4 regions of the Enterobacter sp. genome follow, and region 1 is predicted to be linked to each of the others. Evidence: predicted binding sites of a transcription regulator. Region 1 holds the regulator's gene; each other region holds the start of a gene.
The links. The regulator CRP, encoded in region 1, controls carbon source genes, mostly activating them, when cyclic AMP is high. The targets are predictions, from matches to a motif close to ATGTGANNNNNNTCACAT.
Positions count from the first base shown of each region.

Region 2: ydfZ (putative selenium delivery protein YdfZ) is a predicted target of CRP. The motif match lies at 5,332-5,349, and genes of this name have one in related genera.
Region 3: bhsA (multiple stress resistance protein BhsA) is a predicted target of CRP. The motif match lies at 3,453-3,470, and genes of this name have one in related genera.
Region 4: ACWYRJ_RS01440 (mannitol dehydrogenase family protein) is a predicted target of CRP. The motif match lies at 2,799-2,816, and genes of this name have one in related genera.

Region 1 is NZ_CDRQYH010000005.1:94,454-101,725, forward strand. It holds gene ACWYRJ_RS03235 (YccS/YhfK family putative transporter) at 1-2,041, opposite strand, end outside; gene crp (cAMP-activated global transcriptional regulator CRP) at 2,099-2,731, opposite strand; gene ACWYRJ_RS03245 (OsmC family protein) at 3,043-3,447, shown strand; gene ACWYRJ_RS03250 (phosphoribulokinase) at 3,514-4,383, opposite strand; gene ACWYRJ_RS03255 (YheU family protein) at 4,414-4,632, opposite strand; gene ACWYRJ_RS03260 (hydrolase) at 4,629-5,651, opposite strand; gene ACWYRJ_RS03265 (ABC transporter ATP-binding protein) at 5,764-7,272, opposite strand, start outside.
Region 2 is NZ_CDRQYH010000041.1:8,948-16,219, forward strand. It holds gene manD (D-mannonate dehydratase ManD) at 1-829, shown strand, start outside; gene ACWYRJ_RS13405 (Zn-dependent oxidoreductase) at 844-1,863, shown strand; gene ACWYRJ_RS13410 (MFS transporter) at 1,936-3,303, shown strand; gene ACWYRJ_RS13415 (mannitol dehydrogenase family protein) at 3,524-4,987, shown strand; gene ydfZ (putative selenium delivery protein YdfZ) at 5,031-5,234, opposite strand; gene ACWYRJ_RS13425 (universal stress protein) at 5,522-5,953, shown strand; gene ACWYRJ_RS13430 (GntR family transcriptional regulator) at 5,987-6,673, opposite strand; gene ydfG (bifunctional NADP-dependent 3-hydroxy acid dehydrogenase/3-hydroxypropionate dehydrogenase YdfG) at 6,765-7,272, opposite strand, start outside.
Region 3 is NZ_CDRQYH010000031.1:11,136-18,407, reverse strand. It holds gene mfd (transcription-repair coupling factor) at 1-1,935, shown strand, start outside; gene ldtC (L,D-transpeptidase LdtC) at 2,084-3,049, shown strand; gene bhsA (multiple stress resistance protein BhsA) at 3,124-3,381, opposite strand; gene ACWYRJ_RS11470 (TetR/AcrR family transcriptional regulator) at 3,626-4,261, shown strand; gene ACWYRJ_RS11465 (glycine zipper 2TM domain-containing protein) at 4,321-4,860, opposite strand; gene ACWYRJ_RS11460 (NAD(P)/FAD-dependent oxidoreductase) at 5,054-6,358, opposite strand; gene ycfP (alpha/beta hydrolase YcfP) at 6,597-7,139, opposite strand; gene nagZ (beta-N-acetylhexosaminidase) at 7,174-7,272, opposite strand, start outside.
Region 4 is NZ_CDRQYH010000002.1:142,465-149,736, forward strand. It holds gene ACWYRJ_RS01430 (phosphatase PAP2 family protein) at 1-96, opposite strand, end outside; gene ACWYRJ_RS01435 (CobW family GTP-binding protein) at 130-1,116, opposite strand; gene ACWYRJ_RS01440 (mannitol dehydrogenase family protein) at 1,241-2,707, opposite strand; gene uxuA (mannonate dehydratase) at 2,913-4,103, shown strand; gene yeiP (elongation factor P-like protein YeiP) at 4,222-4,794, opposite strand; gene ACWYRJ_RS01455 (YkgJ family cysteine cluster protein) at 4,958-5,212, shown strand; gene setB (sugar efflux transporter SetB) at 5,209-6,390, opposite strand; gene fruB (fused PTS fructose transporter subunit IIA/HPr protein) at 6,752-7,272, shown strand, end outside.

The DNA of each region.
Region 1 (7,272 bases):
GCGGACGCTGACGCCATGCCACCGACGAAATGGTGTGCATGGTGTTCAGATGCCCCAGCACGCGCTGCAAGTGCTGCTCCAGCGTGCTCATTGGCCCGTGGGTCAACGTCTCCGGCGCTTCCAGAATGTTTGAGTCTCCCGACTCGCCCGGCGCGTCATACTCCAGGCGCTGCTGGCACCTCTGCAACGCAATTTCACATGACTGCAGATAGCGCTGCGCCAGGTCCGGCGTCAGCATCGTGTGCTCGCGCGCCAGCGTGGTCATGGCGTTAATGTGCTCGACGATAAACTGGCTGTGCGTCACCCAGAGCTTCATATCGGCAAGATAGTGCGAGTTAAAGCCTGGCTCCTGCATCGCCTGGTTGAGCGAGTTGAAAAGGGCGTTGTGCGCCTGGTTGACCTTCATGCGCTGATACGCCAGCGGGGACGGCTGCGGGTCGTCGCTCAGGATCAGGCGAATGGCCTGCTGGTCGGCCTCCAGCGCGTCGTGGGCGTTCTGTCTCAGCAGCCCGCTCTGCCATTGCGGCCAGAGCCAGACCATGCCGCCAAAGGCAATCAGGCAGCCGATCAGAGTATCAATCAGCCTGGCGACAATAAACTGTTCGCCATTGAGCGTAAGCAGCTGCAGGGTATATACCGCCGTCACCGTAAAGCCCACCATCGCCCAGCCGTAGTTTTTGCGGATAATTAGATAGCTCACCAGCGTGATCGCCAGCATCCCTGCAAGGGTATAGCCTTCCGGCACGTGGAAGTGCAGCGTCACGCCCGCAATGATCAGTCCGGCCATGGTGCCGCCCGCCCGGTGCAGAATACGCACCCGCGTGGCACCGTAGCCGTTCTGGGTGACAAACAGCACGGTCATTAAGATCCAGTAGGGCTTCGGCAGATGCAGCGCCATGCCCATCAGGCTGGCGGTACTGAGCATCACGCTAATCCTTGCGGCGTTGCGCAGGGCGGAAGATTTAAAAGAAAGATAGCTTTTGAGCGCGGGCAATAACGGCAGCCGTTTTTGCTTATCCGCCATCAGGTCTCGTGGATAAAGCGGACGCTGGGTGCGCAACACCCGGGCGATGCGGCTGAAGTGCCAGGCGGCAAACTGTCCGACCGGGTTATCCGGATGCTGGCGGGCGATTTTCTCCAGCGCGCCGAGCTGTTTATCCATGTTAAAGCGCGTGGGGTAGCGGTGATAGAGAATATCATCGGCCAGCACCCGCAGGCGTGCGGAGACGGACTGCGCGTTCCAGCGGATCACCGCTTCGGCGTGGCTGCGCTCGACCAGCTTTTGCACCTCCTGCGGATGATGAAGGCTAACGGAGATATGTTCCTGCAGATCGAGCCCGACCTGGAAGGTGCGCAGCAGCCGTTTGTATTCGTGATTCTTGTTGGCGGTGAGCATGTGTAGCTGCTGATAGCACTGGCTTATGAGATCCACCACCTTCTGCTGGCGCGTCAGCAGCGGCGGTAAGGATTTTTCCGGATCGGTATGCTGAGTGAGCAGGGTGTATTTGGCCTCGCAGTAATCCGCAAGCTGCACATAGAGCAGGCTCAGGGATTCGCGCAGCGGCTGTTCCCGCCACAGCCAGAACCAAAACCAGTTAAACAGCCCGTACCACAGCGTCCCCAGAGCGTAGATCAGCAGCGGCTCCCACACCGGCATATTCCCGGCGAGACTCAGCGTGAAGATGGCCGCAATCAGCGACGCGGGAAGCAGGCGAGCGTGCAGCGAACTGATTTCCGCCGTGACGCCGAGGGTCATCGCCAGCACGGTCAGGATCAGCGGCAGCGGGATATCACGAGCCAGTAAAAGCTGTACGGCGAGGCTACAGCCCGCAAACAGGCAGCCGCCAACGATCAGGCGTTTGAAAAAGCGCTTATGCGGCGTGTCCAGACCGGCGATGTTGCAGCAGGCGGGCACGAGGGAAAACAGCAGGCCCTGCTGAAGATGTCCGAGGATCAGACCTATGGCCACAGGAAGACACAACACCAGCGTTTGTCGCAGTGCGTAGTTAACTTCCGGGTGATAGATCAGCCTGCGCCACATGGGGAATAGAGACAAAAACGGCGTGACACCTGGCGATGGCACGCCGTTTAAGCGGAATTAACGCGTTCCGTAGACCACGATGGTTTTACCGTGGGCGGAGATCAGGTTTTGATCTTCCAGCATTTTCAGGATACGGCCCACTGTTTCACGGGAGCAACCGACGATCTGACCAATTTCCTGACGGGTAATTTTAATTTGCATGCCGTCCGGGTGGGTCATGGCGTCTGGCTGTTTCGCCAGGTTCAGCAGGGTCTGCGCGATACGGCCGGTAACGTCCAGGAAGGCGAGGTTACCCACTTTCTCTGAGGTGACCTGCAGACGGCGCGCCATCTGGGAAGAAAGACGCATCAGGATGTCAGGGTTAACCTGAATCAGCTGACGGAACTTCTTGTAAGAAATTTCAGCCACTTCACATGCTGTCTTTGCTCGAACCCAGGCGCTACGTTCCTGGCCCTCTTCAAACAGGCCCAGTTCACCGATGAAATCGCCCTGGTTCAGATAAGAAAGGATCATCTCTTTCCCTTCTTCATCTTTGATCAGCACTGCCACCGAGCCTTTAACGATGTAATACAACGTTTCCGCTTTTTCACCCTGGTGAATCAGCGTGCTCTTAGATGGGTACTTATGAATGTGGCAATGAGACAAGAACCATTCGAGAGTCGGGTCTGTTTGCGGTTTGCCAAGCACCATGCGCTGTTATCCTCTGTTATAAGCTGTCACCAGAGTCATCAGATGCATCCGGACTCTGGGGTTGCAATCGAATTCTTACCCATACCCTGGGAAGTCGGCTACCGTAACGTTTCGCAGCCAGTAAAGTTTGATGTCCTCTGCATACATGTGTAACGTCAATGTATTACTGTAGCATCCAGAGTGTTTTAGCATAGCTTTCGCCGCGTGTCTCCTGGTGTCTCGCTTCAGCATGATGCAGGTCGCCTTCCATTGCGAGAAATGTAACGCACGCGTAATCTGTCACCAAAAATGCAACGTTGGAGTTTAAGAATATGCAAGCGCGCGTGAAATGGGTTGAAGGTTTAACGTTCCTGGGCGAGTCCGCGTCAGGGCACCAGATTTTAATGGACGGTAACTCCGGCGATAAAGCGCCAAGCCCAATGGAAATGGTGCTGATGGCGGCAGGCGGATGCAGCGCCATTGACGTGGTGTCGATTCTGCAAAAAGGTCGTCATGACGTGACGGATTGTGAGGTTAAACTCACCTCAGAACGTCGTGAAGAGGCGCCACGTCTGTTCACTCATATTAACCTGCACTTTGTGGTCACGGGTAAAGAACTGAAAGATGCGGCGGTTTCACGTGCGGTGGACCTGTCTGCGGAGAAGTACTGCTCTGTAGCGTTAATGCTGGAGAAAGCGGTAAAAATCACGCATTCGTATGAAGTGATCGAGGCTTGATTGATGGGGCATCGTGCGTGTTGATGCCCTCACCCTAACCCTCTCCCACAGGGAGAGGGAACATGCTCACGCAATCTGTTTCCCTTCCATCAGTCGCTCCACCAGCGGCGTCATGATGAGCTCCATCGCCAGCCCCATTTTTCCGCCCGGTACGACCAGTGTATTCATGTGCGAAATAAACGAGCCCTGCAGCATGGCCAGTAGCCAGGGGTAATCAATGCCTTCGAGATTGCGGAAATGAATCACCACAAAGCTCTCATCCAGGGATGGGATACTTTTGGCGGCAAACGGGTTGGAGGTATCCACCGTCGGCACGCGCTGGAAGTTGATATGGGTGCGGGAGAACTGCGGCGTCAGGAAGTTGATGTAATCTTCCATGGAGCGTACCACCGAGTCCATTACCGCCTCTCGCGAATGGCCACGTTCGCTCATGTCGCGCGTCAGCTTCTGGATCCACTCCAGGTTCACGATAGGGACCACACCGACCAGCAGGTCCACGTGGCGCGCCACGTCGTGTTGCGGGGTGACCACGCCGCCGTGTAATCCTTCGTAAAACAGGACGTCAGTGGGTTCCGGCAGCGGTTGCCATGGGGTAAAAGTTCCCGGCACCTGATTCCAGGGAACGGCTTCATCATAGGTATGCAGATACTTGCGGGACTGCCCTTTGCCGCTCTGACCGTACTCGATAAAGGTTTGTTCCAGCAGGCCGAAGTCGTTGGCCTCCGGGCCGAAGTAGCTGATGTGTTTACCCAGATCGCGCGCCTTACGGATGGCCATGTCCATTTCCGGACGCGTGTAGCGGTGAAAGCTGTCGCCCTCGACCTCCGCCGCACGGAGATTCAGCTGGGCGAAAATCTTGCGAAATGCGAGGCTTGTGGTGGTGGTTCCCGCACCACTCGATCCCGTAACGGCAATAACCGGATGTCTGGCAGACATAGCAACTCCCTGACTGAAAAGGGTGGAAGATCAGCCGTGAAACGCGTTGCGGGGCATGATATTGACCGTCTCATGCAGTTCTGACCACACCAGCACCACGTCGCCGCTTTTCAGCTGGCGCTTTACATCGTTGACCTTTTGCTCAAGCGAGCGTTCCTGTTCACCATAATCGGTGCCTTCGCGTAATACAAAGCTTTCAATCAGATTATCGAGCGTTTCGGGAGCCAGATCCTGCCAGGGAATAATCATTTTGCACCGTCAAGATAAGGGGTTAGCCAGTCAGGAATACGCGCCTCAAGCCACATTTTCGGGCGGCGCAGCGTGCCGCCGATAAACCCGACGTGGCCGCCGTGCTCGGTCAACTGATAGTGAACGTTGTCGGGCAGGAATTCCTGCGCGGGAATCGAGTGATGATCCATAAACGGGTCATCTTTGGCATGAATAATCAGCGTTGGCTGCGTGATCTTGCTGAGCAGCGGCATGGCGCTGCACTGACGATAATAGTCAATCGCATCGGCGAAGCCGTGAATTTTCGCGGTGATCAGGTCGTCGAACTCGCGAATGCGGCGTACCTTTTTCAGCTGGCGCAGGCTGACCGGCAGGGTATCCGGGTAGGCCTTCAGTTTACGTGCCGCGTTGGCCTTCAGGAGGTTGAGGAGGTAACGCTGGTAGACGCGGGAGAAGCCTTTATCCATATGGTAGCTGCACTGCTCGAGCATAAACGGCGCGGAGACAATGACGGCGGCCTCCAGCGGCACGCTTTCGCCCTCTTTGGCCAGCAGACAGGCCAGCATATTGCCGCCCAGCGAGTAGCCCACGGCGGCCGTTGGCACGGTGCCATAATTTTCCCGCAGCCAGTGTAAAAACCACGTCCCGTCTTCTGTTTCACCCGAGTGATAAATGCGTTTCTGACGATTCGGTTCGCCGCTACAGCCGCGAAAATGCATCACCACGCCGAGCCAGCCGCGCGCTTTTGCCGCTTCAATTAGCCCATGGGCATACGGGCTGTGCAGGCTGCCTTCCAGACCGTGAAAGACCACCAGACGCGGCTTATGGCGAGCCTGTTCCGGCGCTTCGCTCCAGGCGAGATCCAGAAAATCACCGTCTGGCAGGTCAAGCCGTTGCCAGTGCGGGGTGAACTGAACCTTGCGGCGGATCAGTCGTGGCAGCATGGTCTGCAAATGGGGATTGGCCACGCCGCGCATAGGCACGAACTCAGTGCTGTCTTCGGCCGCAATGTCGAAGTCTGATGGAATGATTTGGGTCATAAGCGCGATGCTGATTCTTGTCGGAAATTTACGATACTTTCCGAATTGTACCCCGTTTAAGCTGGATTTCCGAACCCGGTACGGATTCTGTTCTTAAAACGGGGTAAACAGGTCAGTCAGCCTGCAGCATCGCTTCCAGCTGTTCCTGCGCGTCGAGCCACGCTATCTCACACTCTTCAAGGCTGGATTTGGTCTTCGCCTGGGTTTGCAGGCAGTCCGTCAGTTCAGCTTTACGGCTCTGGTCATACAGGCCGCTGTCGCCGAGCTTCTCTTCAACATCGGCAAGCGTGGCGTTGAGCTTTTCCATCTCTTTTTCGAGACGGGCTATCTCTTTACGCAGCGGCTGCGTCTGGGTGCGCAGCTCCGCTTCACGGCGCTTCTGGTCTTTACGTGCCTGCGCGCTGTTGGCGTTGTCTTTCGCTGACTCTTCCGGCTGGTTCTCCTGCTTCTGCACGTCCGTCAGCCACTGCTGGTAGTCTTCCAGATCGCCATCGAACGGTTCCACTTTGCCATCGTGCACTAAGTAGAGATCGTCCGTGGTGGAGCGGATCAGGTGACGGTCGTGCGAAACCACAACCAGCGCGCCTTCGAACTCAATCAGCGCTTCGGTCAGCGCCTGACGCATATCGAGATCCAGGTGGTTGGTCGGTTCATCGAGTAGCAGCAGGTTCGGACGCTGCCAGACGATCAGCGCCAGCACCAGACGGGCTTTTTCGCCCCCGGAGAAGCGCTCGGTGTTTTCAGTGACCTTATCGCCCTGGAAGCCGAAGCCGCCGAGGTAGTCGCGCAGCTTCTGCTCCATCTCCTGCGGCGCCAGACGCGCGAGGTGCTGAATCGGGGATTCATCCGCGCGTAAAAATTCCAGCTGATGCTGGGCGAAGTAACCCAGCTTGATGCCCTTCGCCAGGCCAATTTCACCCTTGACCGGGTTAAGCTCGCCCGCCAGCAGTTTGATCAGCGTCGATTTACCGGCACCGTTGCGTCCCAGCAGACCAATACGTGAACCCGGCACCAGGTTGAGCTTGATGGAGTCGAGAATAATGCGGTCGGCATAGCCCGCGCTGACTTTTTCCATCTTCAGCAGCGGGTTCGGCAGGCTTTCCGGGGCGCGGAAGCTGAAATGGAACGGGTTGTCGACGTGCGCCGGGGCGATCATCTCCATGCGTTCCAGCATCTTGATGCGGCTCTGGGCCTGCTTCGCTTTTGAGGCTTTGGCCTTGAAGCGATCCACGAAGCTCTGCAGGTGCGCCACGCGCTGCTGCTGGCTTTCGTACATGGACTGCTGCTGGGCAAGGCGCGTCGCGCGCTGGCGCTCGAAGGAGCTGTAGTTGCCGGTGTACTCGAACATCGTTTGCTGTTCGATATGAATGATTTTATCCACCACCGGGTCGAGGAAGTCTCGGTCGTGGGAGATCAGAATCAGAGTGCCCTGATAGCTCTTGAGCCACTTCTCCAGCCAAATAACCGCATCGAGATCGAGGTGGTTAGTCGGTTCATCGAGCAGCAGCAGGTCAGAGCGGCAGATCAGCGCCTGCGCCAGGTTGAGGCGCATACGCCAGCCGCCGGAGAAGTCGCTGACCGGGCGTTCCAGCTGTTCATTGCTGAAGCCCAGGCCGTGCAG
Region 2 (7,272 bases), on a different contig from region 1:
CGACGTGCTGGAAGATTACGCCCGCCATAAAGAGATGGGCTTCAAGGCGATCCGCGTGCAGTGCGGCGTGCCGGGCATGAAAACCACCTACGGCATGGCCAAAGGGAAGGGGCTGGCCTACGAGCCTGCGACCAAAGGCGACTGGCCGGAAGAGCAGCTCTGGTCCACCGAAAAATACCTCGATTTCACGCCGAAGCTGTTCGACGCGGTGCGCAGTAAATTCGGCTTCAATGAGCATCTTCTGCATGACATGCACCACCGCCTGACGCCCATCGAAGCGGCGCGCTTCGGCAAGAGCATCGAGGAATTCCGCATGTTCTGGATGGAAGACCCAACGCCTGCGGAAAACCAGGCCTGCTTCCGCCTGATCCGCCAGCATACCGTCACGCCGATTGCCGTGGGGGAAGTGTTTAACAGCATCTGGGACTGCAAGCAGCTCATCGAAGAGCAGCTCATCGACTATATCCGCACCACCATTACCCACGCGGGCGGGATCACCGGGATGCGTCGCATCGCGGACTTCGCCTCGCTCTACCAGGTGCGCACTGGCTCGCACGGCCCGTCGGATCTCTCGCCTGTATGCCACGCCGCCGCGCTGCATTTCGACCTGTGGGTGCCGAACTTTGGCGTGCAGGAATATATGGGCTACTCCGAACAGATGCTGGAAGTCTTCCCGCACAGCTGGCGCTTTGATAACGGCTATATGCATCCTGGGGATAAGCCGGGGCTGGGCATCGAGTTTGATGAAAAGCTGGCGGCGAAATACCCGTACGATCCGGCCTATCTGCCGGTGGCCCGTCTCGAAGACGGCACGCTGTGGAACTGGTAAGCGAGGAGAGAACGATGAAAAGCGTAGTGATTCAGCAGCCGAACGAACTGGTGATTGAAGAGCGGCCACGCCCGGAACCAGGCGCAGGCGAAGTGCGCGTCAAGATTAAACTGGCCGGGATTTGCGGTTCAGACAGCCACATCTACCGCGGGCATAACCCGTTTGCTAAGTACCCACGCGTCATTGGCCACGAGTTTTTTGGCGCGATCGACGCCGTGGGTGAGGGCGTTGATGCTGCCCGCCTGGGCCAGCGCGTCTCGGTTGACCCGGTGATCAGCTGCGGGCACTGCTACCCGTGCTCGGTGGGAAAACCGAACGTCTGTACCTCGCTGGTGGTGCTGGGCGTTCACCGTGACGGCGGCTTCAGCGAATATGCGGCAGTACCTGCACAAAATGCCTGGCCCATTCCGGATGACATTCCTGATAAACACGCCGTTATGGTGGAGCCCTTCACCATCGCCGCCAACGTGACGGGGCAGGCCAGTCCCACCGGGCAGGACGTCGCGCAGATTTACGGCGCAGGCCCGATGGGGCTGGTCACCGTGCAGGCGCTGAAAGGCGTCTATCAGGTGAAGCAGGTTATCGTGGTTGACCGAATAGACGAGCGCCTGACGATGGCCCGGCGCAGCGGCGCGGATTGGGTCTTTAATAACGGCGAGCAGTCGCTGCAGGCCGCGCTGGACGAAAAGGGCATCAAACCGACGTTAATCATTGATGCCGCCTGCCATCCATCTATTTTGCAGGAAGCGATAACCCTGGCCTCTCCGGCGGCGCGTATCGTGCTGATGGGCTTTTCCAGCGAGCCGAGCCAGATTGTTCAGCAGGGCATCACCGGCAAAGAGCTGGCGATCTTCTCCTCACGCCTCAATGCCAATAAATTCCCGGTCGTCATCGACTGGCTGAAGAAGGGGCTGATCGACCCGGAAAAACTGATCACCCATACCTTTGACTATCACCATGTAACAGACGCCATCGAACTGTTTGAAAAAGACCAGCGGCAGTGCTGCAAGGTCTTACTCACGTTCGGCCAATAATCAAATACGCGGTTAAGAGCCTGCGCAGACAGGCTCTGGTGGTACGCATCTTACCTTTCAGAGATAGCCATTATGACGCAAGCACAACCTCAAAGAACCACCTCCGATCTGGTGAAAGCCGCCGTTTCCGGCTGGCTGGGCACCGCTCTGGAGTTTATGGACTTTCAGCTTTACTCGCTGGGGGCCGCCCTGGTCTTTCATGAGATCTTCTTCCCGGAACAGTCCGCCGCGATGGCGCTGATCCTGGCGATGGGGACCTACGGCGCAGGCTATATCGCACGCATTGTCGGCGCCTTTATCTTCGGCAGAATGGGCGACAGCATTGGCCGTAAGAAGGTGCTGTTCATCACCATCACCATGATGGGGATCTGCACCACGCTGATTGGCGTCCTGCCGACCTACGCGCAGATCGGGATTTTTGCCCCGGTTCTGCTGGTGACGCTGCGCATCATTCAGGGCCTGGGCGCTGGGGCTGAGATCTCCGGGGCGGGGACCATGCTGGCGGAGTACGCGCCGAAAGGGAAACGCGGCATCATCTCCTCGCTGGTGGCGATGGGCACGAACTGCGGAACGCTCAGCGCCACGGCGATCTGGGCGGTGATGTTCTTTGTCCTCGATCGTGAAGAGCTGATTGCCTGGGGCTGGCGCGTGCCGTTCCTCGCCAGCGTCGTGGTGATGATCTTCGCCATCTGGCTGCGTATGAATCTCAAGGAGAGCCCGGTCTTTGAGAAAGTAAACGATGCACAAAGCGTGCAGCCGGATACGTCGCTGGGTTCCATGGTGAAAAGCAAATCCTTCTGGCTAGCGACCGGCCTGCGGTTTGGTCAGGCGGGTAATTCGGGCCTGATCCAGACGTTCCTTGCCGGGTATCTGGTCCAGACGCTGCTGTTCGATAAGGCCATCCCGACCGATGCGCTGATGGTAAGCTCCATTCTCGGGTTTATCTCCATCCCGCTGCTGGGCTGGCTTTCCGATAAAGTGGGGCGCCGTCTGCCGTACATTATTCTCAATATCTCCGCCATTCTGCTCGCCTACCCGATGCTGTCGATCATCGTCGATAAGAGCTATGCGCCGGGGACGATCATGCTCTCTATCATCGTTATCCATAACTTCGCCGTGCTGGGGCTGTTTGCGCTGGAAAATATCACTATGGCGGAGATGTTTGGCTCGCGAAATCGCTTTACGCGTATGGCCATCTCCAAAGAGGCTGGCGGTCTGGTGGCGGTGGGCTTTGGTCCGGTGCTGGCAGGGATCTTCTGCAATATGACCGGCTCCTGGTGGCCCATTGTTGCCATGCTGGTGGCCTATTCCGCGATTGGACTGGTCTCGGCGATCCTGATGCCGGAAGTGCGCGACCGTGATTTGAGCGCGGCGCATGACGCAGCCGAGTCTGCGCCAGAAGAGAGTGTGGGTTACGGCGCTGTCTCTTCGCGACGCTAGTGGTTTACAGCCTGCGTAACCTGTCACACAACTTTATTTTTATGTCACACCAGATGAGCAAAAGTTAATATATATCAAAAAATCAAACGGCAGTATCGGTATGGTTGATGGCAGTTCTCTTTTTACTCCAGCTGCCATTCTAGTTGGTGTAGTCAGCAGGCGCTGCCGCTTCAGAAAGAGCGGCAGCGATCCACAGCTTTCTAATTAACGAGTCTTAATCATGGAAAACACGTTATTACAGGCCAACGCGACGCTGCCTCAGTACGATCGCGACAGCCTCAAAGCACGCATTGTACATTTAGGCTTCGGCGCATTTCACCGGGCGCACCAGGCGGTGTACGCCGACATCCTTGCCGCTGAACACGGCAGCGACTGGGGCTACTGTGAAGTTAACCTGATTGGCGGCGAGCAGCAGATTGCCGATCTGAAGGCCCAGGATAATCTCTATACCGTGGCGGAGATGTCTGCCGATGCGTGGACTTCCCGCGTAGTTGGCGTAGTCAAAAAGGCGCTGCATGCGCAGGTTGACGGGCTGGAAACGGTGCTGGCGGCGATGTGCGAACCGCAGGTGGCGATTGTCTCGCTGACCATCACCGAGAAAGGGTACTGTCACTCACCGGCAACCGGGCAACTGATGCTCGATCATCCGTTTATCGTCGCAGACCTGCAAAACCCGCACCAGCCAAAATCCGCGCCGGGTGTCGTCGTGGAAGCGCTCGCGCGCCGTAAGGCGGCGGGTCTGCCGGCGTTTAGCGTGATGTCCTGCGACAACATGCCAGAGAACGGTCACGTGATGCGCAATGTCACCTGCGCGTACGCCCGAGCGGTAAACGGTGAACTGGCGGACTGGATTGAATCCCACGTCACCTTCCCGTCAACTATGGTGGATCGCATCGTGCCCGCGGTCACTCCCGATACGCTGGATAAAATCGAACGGCTGACCGGCGTGCGCGATCCGGCGGCGGTGGCCTGTGAACCGTTCCGTCAGTGGGTGATCGAAGATAACTTTGTGGCGGGTCGTCCTGCGTGGGAAAAAGCCGGAGCCGAGCTGGTGTCGGACGTGATCCCTTTTGAAGAGATGAAGCTGCGCATGCTCAACGGCAGCCACTCGTTCCTGGCGTACCTGGGTTATCTGGCGGGCTATCAGCATATCAACGACTGCATGGAAGATAAGAATTACCGTCTTGCCGCGCACGCGCTGATGCTCAACGAGCAGGCGCCCACGCTGAAGGTCAAAGGCGTCGATTTAGGGCGCTATGCCGATCTCCTGATTGCCCGCTACAGTAACCCGGCCCTGCGCCATCGGACCTGGCAAATTGCGATGGACGGCAGCCAGAAGCTTCCGCAGCGCATGCTGGATTCCGTGCGCTGGCACCTGGTGCATCAGAAGCCTTTCCCGCTGCTTGCGCTGGGCGTGGCAGGCTGGATGCGCTATGTCGGCGGCGTGGACGAGCAGGGTAACGCGATTGACGTAAGCGACCCGCAGCTGGCGGTGATTCAGGCGGCGGTGAAGGACAGTGCGGAAGGGGAAAGCCGGGTCAGGGCGCTTCTCGGCATTGAAGCCATCTTTGGCAAGGAGTTACCGCGTGAAGCCGTCTTTGTTGATGCGGTGATGAAGGCCTACCTGACGCTGCTGCAAAAGGGAGCGAAAGCGACCGTGGAGCAGTACGTGTCTCAACGGTAATTCAGCACATGCCGCCGTTTGCGGCGGCATGTCCGCGCACCGCTTAGTGCATACCCAGGCGAATCAGCTCAATCGGTTCGAACTTACCTTCGCATCCTTCCACTTCAACCGTTTTGCTGCGGCGCACCTGCGCGGCATCCAGCCCGTCGCTGTGGATTGCTTTAATCACGCCAGTTTTGCCCGTGCCGCTAATCATGACGCGGCTGCCGGTGGTGATTGCATTGCGGTTACGGTCGTATGTCATCATGGTATTTCCTCCTCTCTAACCTGTTCGTTACGGCGTTATTTCAGGGTTGCCGTTCACGGAGCATATAAATACGCCTGTCTGCATCACATGTTTTTGTTTTTGATCAAACTCACACTTTTTTCTTTATTGTGCCGGGCGCTGACGGTTCACTACAGCAATTTACAAAGCAGACCATTATTTTCATTAAATGATAGTTTCAGCAGGGAAGCGTTGAGGGTTGGTTTATATTACTAATGCCATTCTGGGTACAGGAAATAACCCTTTCATCGGAATAAGGAGTCAGGCTTATGTATAAGAAGATTTTGATGCCTGTTGATGTGTTTGAAATGGATTTGAGCGACAAAGCGGTTCGCCACGCGGCAAACCTTGCGAAGGCTGAGGGCGCCTCGATTACCCTGGTCAATATTCTGCCGGCCAGCAGCCGATCCCTGCTGCGTGGATTTAACGCCGATATTAAAAAGTTCGAAGAGTATATGACGGAGGAATCCGGTAAGAAAATGAACGCGTTAAAAAGACTTTTCGATATTTCGCCGGAGAAAATTGACAGCCTGGTTCGCTTTGGCAACGTCCGCGATGAAATCATCAGGCTGAGCAAAGAAGGGGAATATGACGCGATCGTCATCGGGTCGAAAAATCCGGGCATCAGCACCCATCTGCTGGGGTCAAATGCGGAATCTATCCTGCGCTACGCCACTATTCCGGTGTTAGTCGTTCGCTAAACCCATCGCCGCGTCTGAAAGGGGCGGCGAATATTACTCTTCGCTAAACCACTCGCTATTTTCCTGACGAATCAGCTGCACGGATTCGCTAATTTCCTGCAGATGCAGCGTCATCGCTTTTTCCACGCCGTCCGGGTCGCGTTTTTCCAGTGCGCTGAAAATATCATGATGCTGTCGAAGCAGCATTTCCGGCGGGGAGACGTGATCGAGGCTCATATAACGCACGCGGTCGATGGTGGCCTTGATGTTTTCGATGGTGTCCCAGGCAAGCTGGCAATCCGCAATCTGCGCCAGTTTCTGGTGGAATTCATCATCAAGCTGGAAGAAATCATTCAGCTGCTTACGGTCAATCGCAATTCGCTGCTGATGCAGGTTTTGCTCCAGCAGATAACACTGGTTGTCGTTGATGAGCGTTGCGGCACGGCGCGCCACCGCGCATTCAATGGCCTGGCGAACAAAACAGCCGTTGCGCACCTGAGAGAGTGAAATTTTGTTCACGTAGCTGCCGCGCTGCGGGCGGATCTGAATCAGACCGTTTTCAGCAAGCTTAATAAACGCTTCACGCACCGGCTGACGGGAAACGTCAAAACGCACGGACACCTCTTTTTCAGAAAGCGGCGTTCCCGGTGGGATCAGGCAATGGACAATATCACGTCGCAAAATGCGATAGATTTGCTGGTTTACGGGCTGGGTGGGGTTGAGTTGCGATTCAGCGGCCATGAGTTGTCATTTCTCAGAGAGTTAGCCTGAACATACTACCATTCTTTTATAGACCGAAACAGACCCGGCCCGCAGGCCGGGAAGGGCAGATTTAGCCACGATGGACACTAAGTCCGGCAAAACTTTGGCTGACCGGCATCATTTCTACGGTATTGATGTTGACGTGTTTTGGCAGCGTCGCCACCCACCAGACCGTTTCGGTGACATCTTCCGGCGTCAGGGCGTTAGCGTTTTCGTAGGTTTTGTCTGCTTTCGCGTCATCGCCCTTGAAGCGCACGTTGGAAAACTCGGTGCCGCCCACGAGGCCCGGCTCGATGTCGGTGACGCGAATGGCGGTGCCGTGCAGATCGGTCCGCAGGTTAAGGCTGAACTGGCGCACAAACGCTTTCGTCGCGCCGTAAACGTTGCCGCCCGCATAAGGCCAGCTTCCGGCGGTGGAGCCGATATTGATAATGTGGCCGCGATTACGTTCAACCATGTCCGGCAGCACCGCGCGGGTCATATAGACCAGCCCTTTATTGTTGGTGTCGATCATGTTTTCCCAGTCTTCCACGCTGGCTTTATGGGCGGGCTCCATGCCCAGCGCCAGACCGGCATTG
Region 3 (7,272 bases), on a different contig from region 1:
AAAGGTGAATACCTGATGCTGACCTACGCGAACGACGCAAAACTGTATGTCCCGGTGTCGTCCCTGCATCTGATCAGCCGCTACGCGGGCGGTGCCGAAGAGAACGCGCCGCTGCACAAGCTGGGCGGCGATGCCTGGGCGCGCGCGCGCCAGAAGGCCGCGGAAAAAGTGCGCGACGTGGCCGCCGAGCTGCTTGATATCTACGCCCAGCGCGCGGCCAAAGAGGGCTTCGCCTTTAAGCATGATAAGGAACAGTATCAGCTGTTCTGCGACAGCTTCCCGTTTGAAACCACGCCGGATCAGGCTCAGGCTATCAACGCCGTGCTGAGCGACATGTGCCAGCCGCTGGCAATGGACCGCTTAGTTTGCGGCGACGTCGGCTTCGGCAAAACCGAAGTGGCAATGCGCGCCGCCTTCCTTGCGGTGGAAAACAACAAGCAGGTGGCAGTGCTGGTGCCGACCACCCTGCTCGCTCAGCAGCACTTCGACAACTTCCGCGACCGCTTTGCCAACTGGCCGGTACGCATCGAGATGCTGTCGCGTTTTCGCAGCACCAAAGAACAGACGCAGATCCTCGAACAGGCAAGTGAAGGCAAAATCGATATTCTGATCGGCACCCACAAGCTGCTGCAAAGCGACGTGAAGTGGAAAGATCTGGGGCTGCTGATCGTCGACGAAGAGCATCGCTTCGGGGTGCGCCATAAAGAGCGCATCAAAGCGATGCGCGCCGACGTCGACATCCTGACCCTGACAGCAACGCCGATCCCGCGAACCCTGAACATGGCGATGAGCGGCATGCGCGATCTGTCAATTATTGCCACGCCGCCGGCGCGCCGTCTGGCGGTGAAAACCTTCGTCCGTGAGTACGATAATCTGGTTGTGCGTGAGGCAATACTGCGTGAAGTGCTGCGCGGGGGTCAGGTCTATTACCTGTACAACGACGTGGAAAACATCCAGAAAGCGGCGGACAGGCTGGCGGAGCTGGTGCCGGAAGCGCGCATTGCTATCGGTCACGGGCAGATGCGCGAGCGCGAGCTGGAACGGGTGATGAACGACTTCCACCACCAGCGCTTTAACGTGCTGGTGTGCACCACCATCATCGAAACGGGGATCGACATTCCGACGGCGAACACCATCATTATTGAACGCGCGGATCACTTTGGTCTGGCGCAGCTTCACCAGCTGCGCGGCCGCGTCGGGCGTTCGCACCATCAGGCCTACGCCTGGCTGCTGACGCCGCATCCGAAAGCGATGACCACCGACGCGCAAAAGCGTCTGGAAGCCATCGCCTCGCTGGAAGACCTCGGCGCAGGCTTCGCGCTGGCCACGCACGATCTCGAGATCCGCGGCGCCGGCGAGCTGCTGGGTGAGGACCAGAGCGGCTCCATGGAGACCATCGGCTTCTCGCTCTATATGGAGCTGCTTGAGAACGCGGTTGATGCCCTGAAGGCCGGTCGCGAGCCGTCGCTGGAAGATCTCACCAGCCAGCAGACCGAGGTCGAGTTGCGTATGCCTTCCCTGCTGCCGGATGATTTCATTCCGGACGTGAATACCCGACTGTCGTTCTACAAGCGCATCGCCAGTGCGAAGACGGAAAACGAGCTGGAAGAGATTAAGGTTGAGCTGATCGACCGCTTTGGTCTTCTGCCCGATGCGGCGCGAAATCTGCTGGATATCGCTCGCCTGCGCCAGCAGGCGCAGAAGCTGGGCATTCGAAAGCTTGAAGGCAACGAAAAAGGCGGCGTAATTGAGTTCGCCGAGAAGAACCACGTCAACCCGATGTGGCTCATCGGTCTGCTGCAAAAACAGCCGCAGCATTTCCGTCTGGATGGCCCAACGCGTCTGAAATTTACCCAGGAGCTGACGGAGCGCAAAACCCGCATGGACTGGGTGCGCAACTTTATGCGCCAGCTGGAAGAGAATGCGATCGCATAAATTCCCTTCTCCCCGTTAGCCCAGCGCTAACGGGGGACAATTTACAAACTCTTTGCACTTCACCCGATCTTCCCGACACACCCATTCGCCATAATTATCGTTAACGCCTTATAAAACAATAACCTTATCATTTGCATGGATTATGGTGATGATGACCTCTTCGCGTTTTACTCGTTGGTTAACCCTGATTGCGCTGGCAGCCACCGTTGCGGTTGCGCTTCCCGCTCGCGCAAATACCTGGCTCCTTCCTCCGCCCGGCAGCAAGGTGGTGGGGGAAAACCGCTTTCATGTGGTTGAAAATAATGGCGGTTCGCTGGAAGCCATTGCCAAAAAATATAACGTCGGTTTTCTGGCTCTGCTGCAGGCCAACCCCGGCGTCGACCCGTACGTTCCGCGCGCGGGCAGCGTGTTGACTATCCCGTTACAGACTATCCTGCCGGACGCTCCGCGCGAGGGGATCGTCATAAATCTGGCGGAGCTGCGTCTGTACTATTATCCGCCGGGTAAAAATGAGGTGACCGTCTACCCGATTGGTATTGGTCAGCTGGGCGGCGACACCCTGACGCCGACGATGGTCACCACCGTCTCGGATAAACGCGCGAATCCAACCTGGACCCCGACGGCCAATATTCGTGCCCGTTATAAAGCTCAGGGCATCGATCTTCCAGCCGTGGTGCCAGCAGGCCCGGATAACCCGATGGGTCACCACGCAATCCGCCTGGCGGCCTACGGCGGCGTTTACCTGCTGCACGGAACGAACGCGGACTTTGGCATCGGCATGCGCGTCAGCTCCGGCTGCATTCGTCTGCGCGATGACGATATCAAAACGCTGTTTAACGTCGTTACGCCGGGTACCAAAGTCAATATTATCAATACGCCGATCAAGGTTTCTGAGGAGCCGGGCGGCGTGCGGCTGGTTGAAATTCACCAGCCGCTATCGAAAAACATTGGCGATGACCCGCAGACGCTGCCCATTAACCTGAATGCCGCAATGGTAAGCTTCAAAACGAATGCGAATACCAACAGCGTGGTGATGGAGCGTGCGATGGAAGCGCGGTCAGGCATGCCGACCGATGTCACCCGGCATCACGATGTTGCCCAGCAGTCGATGTAAATCAGAAATAAAAAACGCCCTGCTCAGCAGGGCGTTTTTTATTGCAGTGGCATAAATGAGGGTTTATGCCCGGCTTATTTGTAGATGACAGCCGTGCCGTGCAGGGTGTTAGGACCGGTCACAGAGGTGATGCGGTAAGATTTTGCACCCATCTCTTGCGCTTTTTGCGCCAGCTGATCTTCCAGGGAACCCAGGTTAGTCCCGGCAGACGCAGAAATGGTCCCGACTTTATGCTGATCGACCGGGGTGGACTGTACCTGTACAGCAGCAAAGCTTGCGAAAGAGAGTGAACTCAGAACAGCGGCAGCGATGAGGGTTTTTACGTTTTTCATGATGTTTACCTTTAGCAGATGAATTTGGAGGTCGTTAATCATTTAGTTAACGATCGATAGGTAAATCATAAATGTGATCCACATCACGCGTCAACATAATTTTATAATGACCATTAACTTAATTTTAAAGTCGTTATTTTTCATACTCATATGATTAATTTATTTTTAAGCATTCAGCGCTGGTGGTGACTTGCGTTTATTTTTATAATGGTCATTCAACAAACCAACAGAGGACCAACGGCGCATGACAACCGATGTCACGAGTTGTGCGAAGAAAAGCCGTGGCCGACCAAAAGTGTTTGACAGGGATGCAGCGCTTGATAAGGCCATGACTCTCTTCTGGCAACATGGGTATGAAGCAACCTCGCTTTCCGATCTGGTAGAAGCTACCGGAGCAAAAGCGCCGACGCTGTATGCCGAATTTACCAATAAAGAGGGGCTGTTCAGGGCGGTGCTGGACAGATACATTTCGCGCTTTGCGGCGAAACACGAAGCCCAGCTGTTTTGTGAAGAGAAAAGCGTCGAACAGGCGCTTCGGGATTATTTCACCGCCGTCGCGACCTGCTTCACCAGTAAAGAGACGCCTGCGGGCTGCTTTATGATTAATACCTCTGCCACCCTGGCGGCGTCCTCTAAAGAGATTGCCAATACGGTGAAATCGCGGCATGCCATGCAGGAGGAGACGCTTAGCGCATTTCTGGCTCAGCGGCAGCAGCGCGGTGAAATCCCTGCCCAGTGCAACCCACAGCTGCTGGCGCAATACCTGAGCTGTATTTTGCAGGGGATGTCGATCAGCGCCCGTGAAGGGGCCACGCTGGAAAAACTGCAGCATATTAGCGAAACCACGCTGCGGCTGTGGCCTGAGCTACTGAAAATCTGAAGCAAAAAAAAGCTCCTCAGCCTGAGCGCATGAGGAGCTAAATTCAGAGAACATCTTTTTTACACTTTGTTATTCAGAACCAGCTGGCCGTTTCCATCCAGTGGAATTTGCGTGCCCGGGTCTTTATCCATGCGGATTTTGCCCTGCTGATCGCCAATTTTGTACGTCACGTCATAGCCCAGCATTTTTTCCGACTTGTCATAGACGGTTTTGCAGCGCTGCTGAGTCGTGGTGTAGGTATCGTTATCCTGCATCGCGCCCTGCACTTGGTTACCGGCATAGCCGCCACCCAGCGCGCCGACCACGGTCGCCACATCTTTACCCCGGCCGCCGCCGAACTGGTGACCAATCACGCCACCCGCTACCGCGCCCAGAACAGAACCGGCGATACGGTTTTCATCCTGCACCGGACGACGATGCGTCACGGAGACGTTACGGCACTCCTGACGAGGCGTTTTTACCGTTTCTTTAATCGGTGTAGCAGAAACCACCTGCGCATACTGCGGGCCGCGATCTAATACGTTGAGACTGGCAACGGCAGCCACACCTAACGCAGCCGCGACGCCAATCCCTATACCCGCCAACATTGATTTATTCACGGGACTTCCTCCTTTGTTGCTATTGGTAACAATTTTGCAATGGAGGCACGGCTTCGCCAATCAGATAAAGGATCAAAAAAGGGGCGTTCAGAGGAGATATATTGTATTTAGGAGAACTCTTAAGCACTCAATCTGTGATCTACAGCATGAAATGCTAAAAACTCCCTCTGGAGAGCCCGGAGGGAGTGAAAGATTAGTGCAGCTTCAGACGCGGACGGATCACGCGGTTGATTCTGCCGACCAGCATCATCAGCCCGGTTTTGAAATAGCCGTGCAGCGCAATCTGGTGCATACGATACAGGGAGATATACACGAAGCGGGCAATGCGCCCTTCTACCATCATCGAGCCGCGCATCAGGTTACCCATCAGGCTGCCGACGGTAGAGAAGTTTGACAGAGACACCAGAGAACCATGGTCTTTGTAGACATAGGCCTTCATTGGCTTGCCTTTGTACTGCGCCAGAATGTTGTGCAGGACCAGGCTTGCCATCTGGTGTGCGGCCTGCGCGCGAGGCGGCACAAATCCACCTTCAGGACGCGCGCAGGAGGCGCAGTCACCGATAGCAAAGATTTCAGGGTCACGCGTGGTTTGCAGCGTTGGCTCGGTTACCAGCTGGTTAATGCGGTTGGTTTCCAGGCCGCCGATATCTTTCATAAAGTCAGGCGCTTTGATGCCGGCCGCCCAGACCATCAGATCCGCTTTGATATACTCGCCGTCTTTGGTGTGCAGGCCGCCTTCGTCGGCGCTGGTCACCAGGGTCTGCGTCAGAACCCGCACGCCCAGCTTGGTGAGTTCATTGTGCGCCGCACCGGAAATACGCGGAGGCAGTGCGGGCAGAATGCGTTCACCGGCTTCGACCAGCGTGACGTTCAGCGCTTCATTCGTTAATCCTTTGTAACCGTAGCTGTGCAGCTGCTTCACCGCATTGTGCAGCTCCGCAGACAGCTCAACGCCCGTCGCACCGCCGCCGACAATGGCGATATTTACCTTACCGTTCGCACCCATATTGCTGGTGTACTTCAGGAACAGGTTCAGCATTTCCTGATGGAAACGACGCGCCTGGTGCGGGTTATCGAGGAAGATACAGTGCTCTTTCACGCCCGGCGTGTTGAAGTCGTTGGAGGTACTGCCGAGCGCCATGACCAGCGTGTCATACGCCAGTTTGCGCTCAGGAACCAGCAGCTCACCTTTTTCATCGCGCAGCTCTGCCAGGGTGATGGTTTTGCTTTCACGGTTGATGTCTACCACCGAGCCCAGCTGGAACTGGAAATGGTGGTTGCGCGCGTGCGCCAGATAGCTGAGCGCGTCCACGCCTTCATCCAGAGAACCGGTCGCCACTTCGTGCAGCAGCGGTTTCCACAGGTGGCTGTGGTTACGATCCACGAGCGTGATTTTGGCTTTTTTACCGCGACCCAGCTTCTTACCCAACTGTGTCGCCAGCTCCAGCCCGCCAGCACCACCGCCTACAATCACTATCTTTTTCAATGGCGTAGTCAACGTGACCCCCTCAAATTATTAACCAATTGTTAATTAAAAGTTATAAAAATAACCCTTAATTAACAACAGGTTACAGCACTGAAACCATTCAGGTGCATTGAGAATACCACGTCAGGCGCATTGGTCATACCAAAATTGATATGCATCAAGTTTTGATGGCTTAAAAGTAGACAATTCTGGTCAAAAAGAAAGCCCGGCACGCTTTCACGGCCGGGCTTCGACGCCTGCAGGTAAGGAATTAACCCAGCGTTTTAAATGCTTTGATACGCTGCAGGTGCGGGGAGATGTTTTTGAACTTGTGGGTCTGTTCTTCGTCCCAGACAATTTCGTAATAATGATGCAGCAGCTCTGCCGCCCGGTGACTGTTGAGCGCCTCATCGTTACGCGACAGGATCACCAAACAGCGGTCACGGTTTTTCTCACGAAAATTACTCACGCACTTGGTTGCAATATCGACATACTCTTCCGGGCGGTCAATTTTGCCTTCCATGTTCTCGTTCGGGAACAGGTTAGGATTGAATACCACCTGACGGATGTCGCACAGGAAGCCAATGCGCTCCGCCCAGTAGCCGCCCAGCCCCACGCCGCAGATCAACGGGCGATCGTCGACGTTGAGCTGCAACATCTTGTCCACCTCTTTGAGCAGATGCTGCATATCATGCTTCGGATGGCGCGTGCTGTAGCTGATCAACCGTACATCCGGATCGATAAACTGCAGCTGCAGCACCTTCTCATGATTACCAGGGCTGTTTGAGTCAAAACCGTGTAAATAGATGATCATCGTCTTCTCACCACGCTACGCCTTCCGGGAGGGTTTACAGGCTGGCTTTATGTGCCTGCCAGCGCTCATTCAGGTCTTCAAGCCGGGCGTTGACCGTCTTCCAGCGCGCCGAATCCATCAGCTCCTGACGGCT
Region 4 (7,272 bases), on a different contig from region 1:
GAACCAGAAACCATGATCTGCCGGGATATACCAGGAGAAGAAAAGCGCCAGACCGGCGACATTAAGCAGTAATATCAGGGGAAATCGAGTTGTCATAACGTTCTGCATAGAGTGAAAACTGGGGCAACGTTAGCCGCCCGAACTTAAACGAATCCTCAACAGACTGGACTGGAGGGCATTCCAGTCGGCGTTAACCGCACTAATTAACTCTATACGGCTGTCAGGCGGTGCCACGTTTTGCGTTTCAATAAAGAAATCGTCGCCCTGGCGGTTGATCCGCACCAGTCCGTCCGGGGTGCGCATGATCCCTTTCACGCGATCGACGGGCGCAAGGCGGGCCCACTCCAGGATCCCGATGGTGTCAAAAACGGTTTCAGCATCAAAAATCCATCCGCAGGCCTGATATCCCTGGCCGCTATTCAGATTACGACGCCAGCGCTGGTGTTCCGGCAGATTCAGGGCTGCCAGACCCTGCTTAACCGGATGACTGTGCGAATGCTCCGCGCTGGCAGGCAAGGCGGTGAGGTTCAGACGTGGAAGGTCAAGCAGGGTGCTATCAATATTCCCTTGGGTAGTTTCCACCCGTGTGCGATTGCCGCCAAAATGTTGCCACCACGCATCCAGCGCGGCCTGGCTTTCAGCCGTGGCGCGATCTGCTTTATTCGCAACAATAACGTCAGCGGAGGCGAGCTGATCGCGGAAGTTCTCATTAGCCACCGCCTTGTCATCCAGAAGCTGACGCGGATCGAGCAGGCACAGGGTGGCGCGCAAATCGATCCACGGCTCGTAAACCGGGGCGGTCAGTAAATCGAGGATTTGCTTAGGGTGACCCAGCCCGGTAGGTTCAATCAGCAGGCGGTCAGGTTTGCCCTGACGCAGCAGGGTATTGAGGCCGACCTGCATAGGCAGGCCATTGACGCAGCACATGCATCCGCCGGGGATCTCTTTAATCATCGCGCCGCTGGATGACAGCAACGCGCCGTCAATGCCCACCTCGCCAAATTCATTGACCAGCACGGCCCACTTCTCGGCCGGATCTTTATTCGCCAGCAGGTGGAGAATTGAGGTGGTTTTACCGCTGCCGAGAAAACCGGTGATGAGGTTGGTTTTGGTCACGTGCGCTCCAGATCAGAATTGTGATGCTATAACACTATTCTCTCTATCCTGGCGAAAAACGTGACCTGTGAGAAGGGGAAGGGCAAACGGAGGCCTCATCCGTTCGCGTTAAGAGCAATAATCGTTAAATATTTAACGTTTCGATAACAGCCTGACGTGCGCCGTTGCGGATAATGCGCTGGTATGCCTGGCGGACAGTCTCCACAAAGACGCTGTTTTGTGCGAGATCGTGACCAAAGACCTCACTCAGCCCCAGCAGCGCGTTAACGCGGTCGGCGTCGCTGCTGGCGTTGACGATGGCGCGGATTTTATCGCTGAGGGGATCGCGAACGTCAATCGCATTGCCACGGTCGTCGATACCGCTGACGTAGCGTATCCAGCCGGCCACGCCCAGAGCCAGCAGCGGCCACGGCGTATTTCGCTCAAGATGAACGCGGATCCCGTCAAGCATTCTCTGGGGCAGCTTCTGGCTACCGTCCATCGCGATTTGCCAGGTCCGATGCTGGAGGGCCGGGTTGGCAAAGCGTTCAATTAGGCTATCGGCGTAGGCGGTGAGATCGACATCCTTAATCTGTAACGTGGGGGCCTGCTCGTTCAGCATCAGCCGACGGGCGGCTTCACGGAACGCCGCGTCCTCCATGCATTCATTAATATGCGCGTAGCCGGCAAGATACCCGAGATACGCCAGGAAAGAGTGGCTGCCGTTGAGCATGCGTAATTTCATCTGCTCCCACGGCAGAACATCCTGCACCATCTGGACACCCGCCACTTCCCACTCGGGACGGCCTGCGACAAAATTATCTTCCACCACCCACTGAATAAACGGTTCGCAGCTGATGGCGCACGGATCTTCAACGCCGAGCGCGTCGGTGATTTCCGCAAGCGATGCTTCCGTCGCGGCGGGAACAATTCTGTCAACCATCGTTCCCGGGAAGCTCACGTGGCTATCAATCCATTCAGACAGCGCCGCGGAACGCTTTTGCGCCATGCCCAGCACCGCGTTTTTGACCACGTGCCCGTTATCCGGGATGTTGTCGCAGGAGAGCACGGTAAACGCAGGCAAACCGCGCTCGCGGCGGCGGTGGAGTGCTTCGACCAGGATCCCTGGGGCAGAATGTGGCTCTGAGGGGTTTTCAAGGTCGTGGACGATCCGGGGGTTATTCAGATCGAGTTTTCCGGTCGCGGGATCGATGCAATAGCCTTTTTCCGTGATGGTGAGCGATACAATCGCGACCTGAGGCTCGCAAAATTTCTCAATAATGGCGGGCAGAGAGTCCAGTTTTGCGTTCAGGCATTCATGGACGGCGCCGACGATAATCGCCTCATTTCCATCAGCCCCTTTCTCCAGCACGGTGAACAGATGCTCCTGCGCGCGCAGCTGGCTCATCAGCGCGTCGCCGCTGAACAGGCTAATCTCACAAATCCCCCAGTCGCCGCCTTTTTCATTCAGCACCCTATTTGTTAACAAAGCCTGGTGCGCACGGTGAAACGCGCCAAAGCCAAAGTGAACGATGCGGGAGCGTAATGACTGGCGATCGTAGCGAGGTTGCTGAACCCCGGCAGGAAGGACGGTAGAGGCAATTGTCTTCATGAGATACACACCTGATTAACCATTAATTAACAATGCCAGTGTAAAGTTATATGACAGCAAATAAAATTGGTGAGCCGTAAATATCCCCGTTATGTGAGTTTGATCAATCAATGTGTGGCGGTGTATTGACCCTTCACGGCAAACATGTATGGTAGTCGTCATTGAGGTAATGTATATTGGTATAACAACTTAAGAGGGTGAGGCAATGGAACAAACCTGGCGTTGGTACGGGCCGAACGATCCGGTTTCTCTTGATGATGTGCGTCAGGCTGGCGCAACGGGTGTCGTCACGGCGCTGCATCATATTCCTAACGGTCAGGTCTGGCCGGTAGAGGAAATACAGACGCGTCAGGCGCTGCTGGCGGAGAAGGGATTAACCTGGTCTGTGGTGGAAAGCATTCCTGTTCATGAAGATATCAAAACCCATTCCGGGGATTACCAGACCTGGATTGCTAACTATCAGCAGAGCATTCGTAACCTCGCGGCCTGCGGAATTGATACGGTTTGCTATAACTTTATGCCCATCCTCGACTGGACGCGAACCGACCTCGAATATCAGATGCCGGACGGTTCAAAAGCGCTGCGTTTCGATCAGATTGCCTTTGCAGCGTTCGAGCTGCACATCCTGAAACGGCCTGGCGCCGAAGCGGATTACACCGTGGAAGAGCAGCAGCAGGCACTCGAATGGTTCAATGCAGCCAGCGACGCGGACATCGAAAAGCTGACCCGTAATATTATTGCGGGCCTGCCGGGTGCCGAAGAGGGGTATACGCTGGATCAGTTCCGCGCCCGCCTGGCGGAATACGGCAATATTGATAAGCACCAGCTGCGTGAAAACATGGCGTATTTCCTGCGCGCTATCGTGCCGGTTGCGGAAGAGGTCGGGGTTCGCCTGGCCGTGCACCCGGACGATCCACCGCGTCCCATTCTTGGCCTGCCGCGCATTGTTTCCACAATTGAAGATATGCAGTGGCTGAAAGAGACGGTCGACAGCATCTATAACGGCTTCACCATGTGTACCGGCTCCTACGGCGTGCGGGCAGATAACGATCTGGTGCGGATGATTGAAACCTTCGGCGACCGCATTCATTTTACGCATCTGCGCGCGACCTGCCGTGAAGAGAACCCAAAAACCTTCCACGAGGCGGCTCACCTGGGCGGCGATGTGAATATGGTGGCGGTGGTAGACGCCATTCTGGCCGAAGAGGCGCGTCGCAAGCAGATTGGCGATGTACGTCCTATTCCGTTCCGTCCAGACCACGGCCATCAGATGCTGGACGATCTGCGTAAGAAAACCAACCCAGGCTATTCTGCGATTGGCCGTCTTAAAGGGATGGCGGAAGTGCGTGGGGTTGAGCTGGCGTTGAAGATGACGAAGTATCCGGAGCTGCTGTAAGCTCTGTTGCCCGGTGGCGCTACGCTTACCGGGCCTACAAAAAAAAACCGGCCTGAGAGCCGGTTATTTTATTTTGTAGGTCGGATAAGGCGAAGCCGCCATCCGACAAATGCCGCAATCAGTCAGCGCGGCCCATATAGCGTTTTTCTTCGATATGGATGCGGATCTTCTCGCCAGCGGAGAGGTATTCCGGCACCTGCACAACCAGGCCGGTCGTCAGGGTAGCCGGTTTGTTGCGGGCACTGGCGGATGCGCCTTTGATGCCGGGTGCCGTTTCAACGATTTCCAGATCGACCGTCTGAGGCAGCTCCAGCGCCAGCAGTACGCCGTCCCAGGTCAGGACCTGCATATCAGGCATGCCGCCTTCAGGGATGAACAGCAGCTCTTCTTCAATCTGATCTTTGGTGAAGATGTACGGGGTGTAATCTTCTTTGTCCATGAACACGTATTCGTTGCCGTCGATGTAGGAGAAATCAACATAGCGACGGGTCAGGGTCACGGTATCGACGATATCGTCACCTTTAAAGCGCTCTTCCACCTTCAGGCCGGTACGCACATCGGCGAAACGCATTTTGTACAGCGTTGCTGCACCACGGGCGCTTGGTGCCTGAATGTCGATATCTTTCACAATCAGCAGTTTGCCGTTGTAATTCAGCACCATACCTTTCTTAATTTCGTTCGCTCTTGGCATTGCAGTAATCCTGTTTACGGGAGGTAAAAAATATCGCGCCAAATTACTCGCGCGCGGCCTTTCAGGCAAGAGGAATTCGTGGCTTTTGCTATCAATACGCAAAAGGTGTTACTGTGCGCGCGATGCCCGACTGCGCGGGCGATCGTCAGCGAAGAGAGCATTTATGGATTGCCGTCCCGATTGTGGCGCGTGCTGTACTGCACCGTCCATTTCAAGCCCCATTCCTGGAATGCCCGAGGGCAAGCCTGCCAATACCCGCTGCGTTCAGCTCTCTGAAAATAATCTTTGCAAGATCTTTGGCTCACCGTTGCGCCCGAAAGTTTGCTCCGGGCTTCAGCCCACGGCCGAAATGTGCGGCAGCACGCGCGAGGAGGCGATGACGTACCTTCTTGAGCTTGAGGCGCTCACCGCACCTTAAACGTCTTTAATCCTCGCCAGACAGCCAATCGTCAGCGTACACATCACCAGCGCAATCCAGAATACCGTGTGATAGTTCCAGATTTCTGCCACGACACCGGCCATTGAGCCCGCGATAATCCACCCCACGCGGGTGGTATTAGTATAAAGGGTGGTGGCAGAGCCTGCCTGGCCCGGCATCAAATCCTGGAAATAGAGCATGCCTATCCCCGCGAGAATGCCAATATAGATGGCGTTCAGCAGCTGTAAAGCCAGCAATAGCCCCGGCGTATGTACCGTCAGCATGCCGACATAGAACAGCAGACCGGCGATGGCGGCAATGCGCATTAAAAAACGCTTTCCGAAGCGCTTTGCGTAATAGCCCGCAATGAGCATCGTCGGGATCTCAAGCCCGGCCGCGGTGCCCATCATGATTCCCGCCAGCTTCTCCGACAGGTGCAGTTCATCAATAATAAACAGCGGCATATTGATGATATACAGGCTGTTGGTGCCCCACATCAGCGTGCAGACAACAAACAAGAGCAGGGCATCGCGGCGGTTGCGGCGCGGTGCTTCCAGCACGCCCGTTGTCACTTTCGGCTCTTTGCGCATGGACGGCAGGAAGAACCACACCAGCGCGCCGCATACCACAAACGCGACAGCGGCACTCAGGTACATCACCGTAAAGCCAAAACCCATCGCCAGCGCGTAGGCCAGCGGCGGGCCAATCACCCATGCCAGCGACACCTGAGCACGCAGGACAGAGCTGAACATCACCGCTTCACGTCCGGTATGGTCGGCGTGTTCGCGGGCAAGGGCGAACAGCTGGGGGTTCGCCGTTGAGCCAAAGCTGCTCAGGAATACCCCGACGAAGAGCAGAATGAAATAGTTGCGGTTCCAGGCAAACAGAACGCAGGCCATGACCCCCAGCAGGCAGCAGAAAACGATCAGGCTTTTACGATCGCCTTTTCTGTCGGAGCGTCCCGCCAGAAACTGGCTGACCAGGATGCCGATGATGGCGCTTCCGGTAAAAAAGAAGCCCACCATCGCCGGACGGACGTGAACCTCGTTTGTCAGAAATAGGCTCAATGTCGGCGTCTGTAACGCACCGGCAATGCCCGTGAAGAAGGCAACAATCAGGAACGCCGCTGAGGTCAAATCAAAGGGCTTAGGCGAGACGGCAGCAGGGGTATTATGCATGTTTTATAATTAGCGAGTAGCAGAGAGGGGCGGAGTGTACGCCTGCAGCTAAAAAATAAACAGTGGGTACGGTCAATAACGACACGAAAAATCAAAATGGCATTTCAACTTACACCTTCCCCGGCTGAACTTAGCTGAAACTGACTTGCTGAACTTCAGCAATATTCAGCTAAACGAAGAGGAAATGTGCTGTATCTCTAAATTCTGACATCAGAAAGACGAGTTTACTTGCAAGGCATTGCAGAAAGCGCAAGACTTTTTGAAACGTTTCAGCGCTATCTTGTTTAAACAAACGGAGCAGGCTAGCGCATTTTTTCTCATTAAAGCTGAAACGATTCAATTTCAGCAGGAGTGGAGAACCATGTTCCAGTTATCTGTTCAGGATATCCACCCGGGCGCTCAGGCCGGGGATAAAGAAGAGGCTATTCGCCAGGTTGCCGCTACGCTTGTGCAGGCGGGTAACGTCGCGGACGGCTATGTCAACGGCATGCTGGCCCGCGAGCAGCAGACCTCAACCTTCCTCGGCAATGGCATTGCCATTCCGCACGGCACAACCGACACCCGCGATCAGGTGTTGAAAACCGGCGTTAAGGTTTATCAGTTCCCGCAGGGCGTGCTTTGGGGCGACGGTCAGGTGGCCTATGTGGCTATCGGCATCGCGGCTAGCAGCGATGAACACTTAGGTCTGCTGCGTCAGCTGACGCATGTACTGAGTGATGACGCGGTGGCTGAACAGCTTAAGTCCGCCACCAAAGCGGAAGAGCTGCGCGCCTTGCTGATGGGCGAAAAACAGAGCGAAGCGCTGAAACTGGATAATGAAACGCTGACGCTGGACGTGGTTGCTTCCGATCTGGTGACGCTGCAGGCGCTGAACGCCGGTCG